Regions from separate parts of the Shinella oryzae genome, predicted to be linked through region 1. Evidence: riboswitches for the same ligand, from Rfam matches in the RefSeq annotation. Region 1 holds a riboswitch; the other holds the start of a gene.

Region 1 (5,626 bases):
GCGCCTCGCCGAAGGCGGGATGCAGTGCATAGGCGGCGTTCAGCAGTTCCATCATCGAGCGGGCCGTCACCGGGCCGGCATCATCCGTCTCGATCATGGTCGCGCCGACCATGAACCGGTTCTTATCGCGCGGCACGATGTAGATCGGGTGGCGCGGATGGAGGAGACGGACGGGACGGGAGAGGTTTATCTCTTCGGTCTCGAGATAAAGCATCTCACCGCGCACGCCGCGCAGCTCCGGCAACTGGCCGATGCGGGCTGCACCGGTGCAATCGACGATCCGGTCGAAAGCGCCCTTGTCCTTGCTGTCGCCAAAGAGGAAGCGCATGCGTGCCTCCTCAAGCGCGGCGGTCAGGCCGGAGAGCGCCCGACGCGGATCGAGATGCGCCTCCTCGCGGAAGAACAACGCCTTGCGGAACCGGCCGGCGAGATCCGGTTCGAGCGCGCCGATCGCCGCCTCGTCCAGCCATTCCCAGCCGGTGGTGCGCGAGGCGAAGCGGTCGAGTTCGCCCGTATCGCGCCCGCCTGCGACAACCAGCGTTCCGCAGCGCTGGACCTGTCCGGGCAGGGCGGCCTCCCACCAGTCGGCCGCCATTCGCCCGAGCGAGAGCACCGGTTCTTCGGCATTCTCGCGCTCGCACCACGGCGCCAGCATGCCGCCGGCAAAACCGGATGCGCCGGTGCCGACAGCGCCGGCCTTTTCCTGCACGGTGACGTCGAAGCCATGGCGGTAAAGCTGCCATGCGACGGTGAGGCCGGCGACGCCGGCCCCCTTGACCAGGATGCGCATGGTCATTCTCCCGCAGGTGTCGTGCCAAGCGGCATGTAGAGGTCGCCGCCCTCACGGAACTTCGCCGCCATGGCCTCCAGCCCCTCCTTCTGCGCTTCCGCGCGGATGTCGTGGGAGATGCGCATGGAGCAGAATTTCGGACCGCACATGGAGCAGAAATGCGCCACCTTGTGCGCCTCCTTGGGCAGCGTCTCGTCGTGGTAGGAGCGGGCCGTTTCCGGATCGAGCGACAGGTTGAACTGGTCCTCCCAGCGGAACTCGAAGCGGGCGCGCGACAGCGCGTCGTCGCGGATCTTCGCCGCCGGGTGCCCCTTGGCGAGATCGGCGGCATGGGCGGCGATCTTGTAGGTGATGACGCCCACCTTCACGTCGTTGCGGTCGGGCAGGCCGAGATGTTCCTTCGGCGTGACGTAGCAGAGCATGGCCGTGCCGAACCAGCCGATCATCGCCGCGCCGATACCCGACGTGATGTGGTCGTAGCCGGGCGCGATATCGGTGGTGAGCGGCCCGAGCGTGTAGAACGGCGCCTCGCCACAGGTCTTCAGCTGCTTGTCCATGTTCTCCTTGATCTTGTGCATCGGCACATGGCCGGGGCCTTCGATCATGACCTGGCAATCCCTTGCCCAGGCGATCTGCGTGAGTTCGCCAAGCGTTTCGAGTTCGGCGAACTGCGCCGCATCGTTGGCGTCGGCAATCGAGCCGGGGCGCAGGCCATCGCCGAGCGAGAAGGAGACGTCATAGGCGCGGCAGATGTCGCAGATTTCCTCGAAATGCTCATAGAGGAAGCTTTCGCGGTGGTGATGAAGACACCACTTGGCCATGATCGAGCCGCCGCGCGAGACGATGCCGGTGACGCGATTGACGGTGAGCGGGATGTAATGCAGCCGCACGCCGGCGTGGATGGTGAAATAGTCCACGCCCTGTTCCGCCTGCTCGATCAGCGTGTCGCGGAAGACTTCCCAGGTCAGGTCCTCGGCGATGCCGTTGACCTTTTCGAGCGCCTGATAGAGCGGCACGGTGCCGATCGGAACCGGCGAATTGCGGACGATCCATTCGCGGATGTTGTGGATGTTGCGGCCTGTCGACAGGTCCATGACGGTATCGGCGCCCCAGCGGATCGCCCACACCATCTTCTCGACCTCTTCGGCCATGGAGGAGGTAACGGCGGAATTGCCGATATTGGCGTTGATCTTGACCAGGAAATTACGGCCGATGATCATCGGCTCGGCCTCGGGATGGTTGATGTTGGCGGGGATGATCGCCCGGCCACTGGCGACCTCCTGACGGACGAATTCCGGCGTGACGAAATCGGGAATATGCGCGCCGAAACTGTCGCCATCGCGCACGAGTGTATCCTTCGCGGCCTTGCGGCCGAGATTTTCCCTGATGGCGATGAATTCCATCTCCGGCGTGATCATGCCGGCGCGGGCATAGGCGAGCTGGGTCACAGCCTTGCCGTCCCTCGCCTTGCGCGGGCGGTTGCGAACGGGGAATTCCGGTGTCAGACGCTCGCCGGTCGCGAAGCCGTTGTCCTCCGGGCGGATGTGACGGCCTTCATAGTCTTCGGTATCGCCACGCGCGGCGATCCAGCTTTCGCGCAGCCGCGGCAGGCCGCTTTCGATGGCGACGATGTGGTTGGGGTCGGTATAGGCGCCCGAGGCGTCGTAGACGATGACGGGCGGCTCTCCCGAGGTCGGGTGGAGGGAAATCTCGCGCATCGGCACGCGGATTTCGGGATGCTGTTCGCCGGCAATGTGGATCTTGCGCGAGGCGGGCAGGGCGCCGGTGGTGACGGTCGGGGTGAGCTTTTGGGCGGCAATATTCATCGTGAGGCTCCAAGTTCGGTTTGGAGACCCAGTCCTAGAGCCGGAATGATGGAAGGACGCTGGACACGGAATCCGGGTTATCGGATGTCCTGCCACAGCGCTTGCACCGTCCCTACGCCAGTATGAACTGGATCAGGTTCAACGGGTCACTGCGCTGCGAAAGCCAGCAGTATCTCAGCCCCTTGTCGGGACCCCCCTGGTGAATGCCTTAAGCAAAAACGCTATGGGTCGATTTGTCAACGGGGTTCATAAAGTAAGTTCATACTTACTTTTTTCTGTGCCGCACACAAAAAGAAACGGCGGAGCAAGCCCCGCCGTTCCCTTTGAAACCATTCGCGAAAACTATTCGCGTTCGCCCGTGAAATTCAGCAGCAGCTGGAAGATGTTGACGAAATTCAGGTAGAGCGAGAGCGCGCCGAACACGGCCATCTTCTGCTGGGATTCCTGGTCAATGTTCTCGGCATATTGCGACTTGATGTTCTGCGTATCCCAGGCCGTCAGGCCGACGAAGACGAGGATACCGATCACGGAGATTGCGAACTGCAGGGCGCTGGAGCCCAGGAAAATGTTGACGATCGAAGCGATGATGACGCCGATCAGGCCCATGATCAGGAACGAGCCGAATTTCGAAAGGTCACGCTTCGTCACATAGCCGTAAAGGCTCGTGGCGCCGAACATGGTTGCGGCGATGAAGAAGGTTCGGGCGATGCTCATGCCGGTGAAGACAAGGAACACCGATGCGAGCGAGAGGCCCATGACGGCGCAAAACGCCCAGAAGGTCATCTGTGCCGTGCTGGCCGACATCGTCTGGATCTTGAACGAGAAGAAGAAAACGAAGGCGAGCGGCGCCAGCATCACCACCCACTTGAGCGGCGACGAGAAGATCGGCACGTAGAGCGCCGGCGTGGAGCCGACAATGAACGCAACGAGGCCGGTGATAACAAGGCCGGCGCCCATGTAGTTGTAGACGCGCAGCATGTGCTGGCGCAGGCCCTCGTCGAAGAGGGCAGCGGACTGCGCCTGTGCGCCGTAGCCGAATCGCTGTTGTACGGGTTCCATCTCATATCTCCTTATGGAAACGGTTGATCAGTAGAGCGTGCGGGAAAGTTCCCGCGCGGTTTGCGTCAGGTCGTCGGCCTTGCGGCTTTCGGACACCAGGGCATAGGCGACGTCGCCGATCTGCCAGTAGGCGGCCCGGGCGTTGTCAGCGTGGAACAGCAGGACATGCTGCACGGCAAACGAGCCCGGGCGCACCGCAAAGAGCGAGAGGCGTTCGTTCGCCTCCGGTTGCAGCACCAGCTCGACGCTCGGGCCATAGGCCGAGGGGAAGACCTGCGTATCGAGCAGGGTCCAGCCTTTCGGCAGGTCCGGCAGGACGATGGCGGTGGCCGAGCGGATCTCTGCACGGTCGAACGTTTCCGTCTCCGGCTGAGATGCCATCGTGTCGCGCAGAAGCGTCGTCCGGTGTGCGCGCACCGCTTCCTCCACGAAGGCCGGCGGCTGCACCGAGGCGATGACCTCGGTCGCGCCGAAGGGGCCGAAGACGGCATGCGCGACCCAGCCTGCCGCGACGAAGAGCGCGATCGCTGCAGCACGGCGGAAGACCGCAAGGATGCGGCGGCGCGACAGCGAACGCTCCAGCTGGCGCGCGGCCTCGCGCGTCTCCTGCCGGATCACGGTGCGGTGGTCCGCAAGCGCCAGGCGCAGCTCGTCGCGCACGCGCAGGTCCTTCATGATCTGCGCGGCGACGGCCGGGCGTTCCGACAGATAGGCCTCCACCTCGATGCGCCGCCCGACGGCCAGCTGGTCGTCGACATAGGCGTTGAGATCGGCTTCGAGGATGGGGTCATTGCTGGTCATCGCCAGTGCCTCCGACAATCCTGAGATGCGTGACGGTCGCGGACGGGCCGCTTTGTTCGAATGTGCGCAGGCGCTCGCGCGCCCGGGCGACGCGTGACATCAGCGTTCCCACGGGAATGCCGAGGGCGGTCGCCGCTTCCTGGTAGGAAAGCTCCTCGATGGCGACGAGGTGCAGGGCCGCGCGCTGCTCTTCGGGAAGCGTGAAGAAGGCGTTGCGCAGCTGCGTGAGGCGCACCGAATGATCCTGGTTGGCCGGTATCGCGGTTTCGGCGACTTCGGCCGCGCCATCGTGGCGGCGCTGCATCGAACGGCGCTGGCGCAAGCGGTCCACATGCGCATTGTGCAGGATCGACATCAGCCAGTTGCGCACATTCGCGCCAGTGCGGAACGTGCCCTGCCGTTCATAGGCCTTCACCAGCGCATCGTGCACGAGGTCCTCGGCATCATCCGGATTGCGGACGAGCGAAAGTGCGTAGCGCCTGAGCGCCGCAAGCTGTCCGATCACGTTGAAGCCGGGTGTCTTTGCGTTCATGCCCCAATATACGAGAGCCGCGCGGCTTCCATTCCATCGGCTGCCAAAAAAGTTCACAACCAGTGGAGAACGATGGCCGCAAGCAGGAGGTAGCGGCCGAACTTGGCGATGGAAACGACGAGCAGGAAACGGAAAAACGGCTCGCGCATGATGCCGGCTGCCACCGTCAGCGGATCGCCGATGATCGGTGCCCAGCTGAGAAGCAGGCTCCACCAGCCGTATTTGCGATACCAGTTGCCGGCACGCTCGAGGCTTGCGGCGTTGACCGGAAACCATCGCGCATGGCGGAAGCGCTCGATGCCCCGGCCGAGCAACCAGTTGACGACGGAGCCGAGCACGTTGCCCGTTCCCGCGACGATGATCAAAAGGCTGGGTGAATGGCTGCCGGCGGCAAGCAGGCCGACGAGCACCGCTTCGGATTGTGCCGGAAGGATGGTGGCGGCGATGAAGGCGGCTATGAAAAGGCCGCCATAGGCCGCAAGCGCGCTCATCCGGGCATCTCCGTCATACCGCTCTCCGTCCACGCGCGGAGTGCGCGCCCGCTTCCGATAAACGGTACGGCCGGCCTAGGAAAGGGTGTGACAGGTCTTTATCGCGGTATGGGCGGTCAGTCTGGCC
Region 2 (5,626 bases), 310 kb from region 1:
CGAGGAACGCAATCTCTTCGCCCAGGCCACGCGCGAGCGCGGCGCCGGCCGGCCCACCAAGCGCGAACGCCGCGAGATCGACCGCCTGCACGATTATCCGGGCGAAGGCGACGACTGAGTGCCGGGCCGTTCCGGGCCGCGCTTTAGAATTCTATACCTCGCAAGCCGCAGATCGCGCATGTATTACGCTTGCAAAGCGCCCGCAAAGCCTTTACCTCAGCCACCGGACAGCCTGCTTCCCGCATCTCCTGCTGTCTGCCAGCCGATTGCGTGACAGGCTTTGCGGCAATGGACGGTTCCGCCGTCCGCCTGCTTGTGATTTTTCTGGAGTTCATCATGACGTATGTCGTGACCGACAACTGCATCCGCTGCAAATATACGGACTGTGTCGAAGTCTGCCCTGTCGACTGCTTCTACGAAGGCGAGAACTTCCTGGTCATCCACCCGGACGAGTGCATCGATTGCGGCGTCTGCGAGCCGGAATGTCCCGCCGAGGCGATCAAGCCCGATACGGAGCCGGGCCTCGACAAGTGGTTGAAGATCAATACGGAATTCGCGTCTATCTGGCCCAATATCACCGTGAAGCGGGATGCGATGCCCGAGGCCAAGGAAATGGACGGCGTGGAAGGCAAGTACGAGCAGTACTTCTCGCCCAATCCGGGCAAGGGCGACTGACCGGCCGCACGGCGGCCGCCGAAGCTGGGGAAAAAAGCCTGTCCTCGCCAAAAGGCGATAGGGCAGGCTTGATGACCCATGCGAAGCAAATTATTGATTTCGGCACTTTTTTGTGGTAGGGTCCTGATACTGATCCACATCGCGGCATTTTGCGTGCCCGAACACCACCACGAAAGCAAACGATCCCTCACCGTCGCTCACCTCCCATAGGCAACCTCGGTTGCTCGCATGTGATCGCGTTGCAGTGGACCTCTTTGCGCATGGCGGACGGACCAGAGTGGTGACACCGCAGGGTGCCCCCCGTCTTTCCCGGGTCCCCGGACCCACCCCGGCCTCATCGGGGAGTGTAACAGGGAGTATTTGAACAGAATGACGACCCAGCAGAAGAAATCTTCCACGCGCCAGGGCTTCAAGACCGGCGAGTCGATCGTCTATCCCGCCCACGGTGTCGGCCAGATCGTGGCCATCGAGGAGCAGGAAGTCGCCGGCATGAAGCTTGAGCTTTTTGTCATCGATTTCGAAAAGGACAAGATGCGTCTCAAGGTGCCGGTTGCCAAGGCCGTTTCCATCGGCATGCGCAAACTGTCGGAGACCGATTTCGTCGACCGCGCGCTGAAGGTTGTCCAGGGCAAGGCCCGCGTGAAGCGCACCATGTGGTCGCGCCGCGCGCAGGAATACGATGCCAAGATCAATTCCGGCGACCTGATCTCGATTGCCGAAGTGGTCCGTGACCTCTATCGCGCCGAGAACCAGCCGGAGCAGTCCTATTCCGAGCGCCAGCTTTACGAAGCCGCTCTCGACCGCATGGCCCGCGAAATCGCCGCCGTCAACAAGATGTCGGAAACCGAAGCCGTCCGTCTCGTCGAGACGAACCTCGCCAAGGGTCCGAAGCGCGGCAAGGCCATCGAGGAAGATGACAGCCAGGACGAGGCCGCCTGATCTAGGGCGCTCCGTCACGATTTAAAGCCCGGCTGGCGACAGCCGGGTTTTTTTATGGAACTTTTTTGCGGCACGCCCGTTTGACTGGCCGAGGATGACCGAAGGGCGCTGTGCCGCGGCATTGTCCCGGCCGTGCCGGGCGATCCACTAGCCTCTCCGGACTGTCTTCTCTATGGGCGAACGGGTGGTTCATGCCTCCCCGGAGCCGGTTCGGTTCACGTGGAGAGACGCATGGCTACGACGACCGCAGAGCGCCGCATGATCAAGCTTGCCATGTCCGCGCCCTACCTTGAGAGGGACGAGGAACAGGCGCTTGCCCAGGCCTGGAAGAACAATCACGATCAGGAAGCCCGCAACCGCATCGCCATGGCCCATATGCGCCTGGTCGTTTCGATGGCGGGCAAGTTCCGCAATTTCGGCCTGCCGCTCAGCGATCTCGTGCAAGAAGGCTATATCGGCCTTCTGGAGGCCGCCGCCCGCTTCGAGCCGGAGCGGCAGGTGCGCTTCTCCACCTATGCCAGCTGGTGGATCCGCGCCTCGGTTCAGGATTACGTGCTGCGCAACTGGTCCATCGTGCGCGGCGGCACCAGCTCGGCGCAGAAGGCGCTGTTCTTCAACCTGCGCCGCCTGCGCGCCCGTCTCGCCCGCGGCGATACCCGTCTCACCGCCGAGGCCATGCATCAGGAAATCGCCGCCGCCATCGGTGTCAGCACCGCCGACGTGCGCACCATGGATGCGCGCCTGTCCTCGTCGGACATCTCGCTGCAGGCGCCGATCTCGCCCAATGAGGGCGAGGGCGCCAGCCGCATCGATCTTCTCGCCAGCGAGGCTCCCCTGCCGGACGAGCAGGCCGAAGGCTCCATCGATGGCGAACGCCGCCATCTCTGGCTCTATTCGGCGCTCGGCGAACTCAACGAACGCGAGATGAAGATCATCCGCGCCCGCCGCCTCGCCGAAAACGGTGCAACGCTTGAAGAACTGGGCGTCCTGCTCGGCATCTCCAAGGAGCGCGTCCGCCAGATCGAGAACCGGGCGCTGGAAAAGCTGAAGGCCGTCCTGGTCAGCAAGACCACGGATTTCGCCTACGCCTGAGCAGCCTGACGCCGGCTGTTTCCTCGCGCTCCCGACAGCAAAGGACCCGGATGCAGGGACATCCGGGCCTTCGGGGAGGTCATTTATGATGACGCTCAGTTGCAGATCTTGATCTTCCGGATCACGACGTCGCCGTAATAATCGTAGGACTTCACCTTCTTGATGAAGCATTGCGGCTGCTCGTAGCCATAGCTGTCGTAGCAGGCATATGACGGTGCCGCGAAGGAAACGGCGGCGACGAGGGCAACAGTGGCGGAAACGATGGTCTTGCGCATGGGTCTCTCCTGATCTCTGGCCTGATGGATGCGACGAGCTGTTCTCGTCCGGTGATGAGAAGGTCGCACAGCGCCGCCTTGCCCGCTGTTTCCTACGGAACAGGCCGATTTTCCGTCCATTCCCGCCTGCCGGGCTTTGCTCTCCGGTCCGCCCCTTGCGCGCCGTCGCGGGCCGGATTATGCCTTGTGCTGCTCTAACGGGGTGCCCGCAGGTTTCGGTCTGCTGGCTGAGAGGCGTCACGCCAACCCGAAGAACCTGATCCGGCTCGTACCGGCGGAGGGATTAGACGGCTCAATCCAGCGCCCTATTCCCGTTGTGACAAACAAGGAGGCGCGGATGCGCACGCTACTTTCCACATTGGTTACGGCGCTTGCCGTTTGTGTCGCTGTGCCCGCATCGGCGCAGGAAAAGACGCTGACCGTCTACACCTATGAGAGCTTCATCGCCGAATGGGGCCCGGGCCCCAAGGTCAAGGAAGAGTTCGAGAAGACATGCGGCTGCAAGGTCGAATGGGTCGGCGTGGCCGATGGCGTGGAGCTCCTGACCCGCCTCAAGCTGGAGGGCGAGGGCACCAAGGCCGACGTGGTGCTCGGTCTCGATACCAATCTAATCGCCGAGGCGAAGGCCACGGGCCTGTTCGAGGCGCATGGCCTCTCGCCGAAGGACCTGACGGTGCCCGGCGGCTTCTCCGACGATACGTTCCTGCCCTACGACTACGGCCACTTCGCCGTCGTCTATGACAGCGAGACCCTGAAGAACCCGCCGACCAGCCTCAAGGAGCTGGTCGAAGGCGACCCCGCGGAGAAGATCGTCATCGAGGATCCGCGCACCTCCACGCCGGGCCTCGGCCTGCTGCTCTGGGTCAAGTCGGTCTATGGCGACAAGGCGCCCGAGGCTTGGGAAAAGCTCAAGCGGCGTGTCCTGACCGTCACGCCGGGCTGGTCGGAAGCCTATGGCCTGTTCACCAAGGGCGAGGCGCCGATGGTGCTGTCCTACACGACCTCGCCCGCCTATCACGTCATCGCGGAGAAGAACGAGCGCTACAAGGCGGCCGCCTTCTCGGAAGGCCACTATATCCAGATCGAGGTTGCCGGCCTCACCCGCACCGCCGGCGACAAGGCGCTGGCCCGCCAGTTCCTCACCTACATGACGGGGCCGGATTTCCAGTCGATCATTCCCGAAACCAACTGGATGATGCCGGCTGGCAAGACCCGTGATCCGCTGCCCGCCGCCTTCGATGCGCTGGTCAAGCCGGAGAAGACCTTCCTCATGTCGCCGGAGGAGGTCGCGGCCAACCGCAAGGCCTGGATCGACGAATGGCTCGCCGTGATGAGCGCCAAGTAGCCGGGTCAACACCGTGATCTTCGCCCGCGCCGAAAGACGCACGCTCGATATCGCCGGCGCGCTCGCGCTTGGCGGCGTGCTGGCCTTCGTCGGCGTGGCGACGGCCGTGCTGCTTGCCCATGCCGGTTCAGGGGCCGGTGCAGGGGCCGGCGCGGGCGCGCCTTTGTTCGATGCCTATATCCTGCGGGTGGCGCGCTTCACGTTCCTTCAGGCCGCGCTTTCCACGCTGCTGTCGGTGGCGCTCGCCATTCCCGTGGCGCGTGCCCTGGCGCGCCAGCGCGCCTTTCTCGGCCGCGTCTGGATCCTGCGGCTGTCGGCCGTGCCGCTCGGCCTGCCGGCGCTCGTCGCCGCCCTCGGCGTCATCGAGATCTGGGGGCGCCAGGGCGTGGTGAACGATCTCCTGCGCCTTGCCGGCCTGCAAAATCCGGTCAGCGTCTACGGGCTGACAGGCATCCTCATCGCCCATGTCTTCTTCAACCTGCCGCTCGCGGTGCGCTTCCTCGTCGCCGCGCTCGACCGCATCCCGGCGGAATACTGGCTGAGTTCGGCCAATCTCGGCATGGGCGGCGTGGCGGTGTTCCGGCTCATCGAATGGCCGGTCATCCGGCGCGTGCTGCCGGGCATTGCCGGCCTCGTCTTCATGCTGTGCGCCACGAGCTTCACCCTCGTTCTGACACTCGGCGGCGGGCCGGCCGCCACCACCATCGAGGTCGCGATCTACCAGGCGCTGCGCTTCGATTTCGATCCCGCCCGCGCCGTCCTGCTCGCCTTCCTGCAGATCGCGGTTACGGCGCTGTTGCTGTTCGTGCTCTCGCTGTTCGGCCGGCCGCAGGATGAGGGCGTGACGGCGGGCCGCGCCATCCGCCGCTTCGACGGCCGCCGGCGGCGCGTCACGGACGGGCTCGTCATCCTCGCCTTCACCCTCTTCACCGCCGCGCCGCTGCTGGCGACGCTCGTTTCGGGCCTCGCCGCCGATTTCGGCCGGCTCGCGCTCGATCCGATGCTGCACCGCGCGCTTCTCACCAGCCTTGCGATCTCGCTTGCCTCCGCCAGCCTCAGCCTCGCCATCGCGCTGCCCGTCGTGCTGGTGCCGCAGCTCGCCGAAAGCGGCGCGGCGGGCCCGGCCCGGCTGATAATGGCGGGCGCGCTTCCGGCCGTCGGCTCGCTCATCCTGCTCGTGCCGCCGGTCGTCGTGGCCACGGGCTGGTTCCTCATGCTGCGGCTTTTCGGCGAAACCGGCCGCTTCGCCCCGGCCATCGTCACCGTCATCAATGCGCTGATGGCGCTTCCCTTCGTGGTG

What was found. A riboswitch is a leader RNA that binds a small molecule or an ion and turns the genes downstream of it on or off. The one in region 1 is predicted to bind thiamine pyrophosphate.
Region 2: linked by a shared signal. The riboswitch ahead of thiB (thiamine ABC transporter substrate binding subunit) and the one ahead of thiC (phosphomethylpyrimidine synthase ThiC) in region 1 are both predicted to bind thiamine pyrophosphate.

Annotation. Positions count from the first base shown of each region.
Region 1 covers NZ_CP081987.1:2,574,600-2,580,225, reverse strand. Annotated here, with positions in the region: gene thiO (glycine oxidase ThiO) at 1-790, opposite strand, end outside; gene thiC (phosphomethylpyrimidine synthase ThiC) at 793-2,616, opposite strand; TPP riboswitch at 2,708-2,824, opposite strand; gene K6301_RS12570 (Bax inhibitor-1/YccA family protein) at 2,959-3,675, opposite strand; gene K6301_RS12565 (anti-sigma factor family protein) at 3,703-4,476, opposite strand; gene K6301_RS12560 (sigma-70 family RNA polymerase sigma factor) at 4,463-5,008, opposite strand; gene K6301_RS12555 (YqaA family protein) at 5,062-5,499, opposite strand.
Region 2 covers NZ_CP081987.1:2,880,631-2,886,256, reverse strand. Annotated here, with positions in the region: gene K6301_RS14110 (RNA-binding S4 domain-containing protein) at 1-118, shown strand, start outside; gene fdxA (ferredoxin FdxA) at 337-675, shown strand; gene K6301_RS14100 (CarD family transcriptional regulator) at 1,045-1,614, shown strand; gene K6301_RS14095 (RNA polymerase factor sigma-32) at 1,846-2,706, shown strand; gene K6301_RS14090 (hypothetical protein) at 2,802-2,981, opposite strand; TPP riboswitch at 3,170-3,281, shown strand; gene thiB (thiamine ABC transporter substrate binding subunit) at 3,319-4,326, shown strand; gene thiP (thiamine/thiamine pyrophosphate ABC transporter permease) at 4,343-5,626, shown strand, end outside.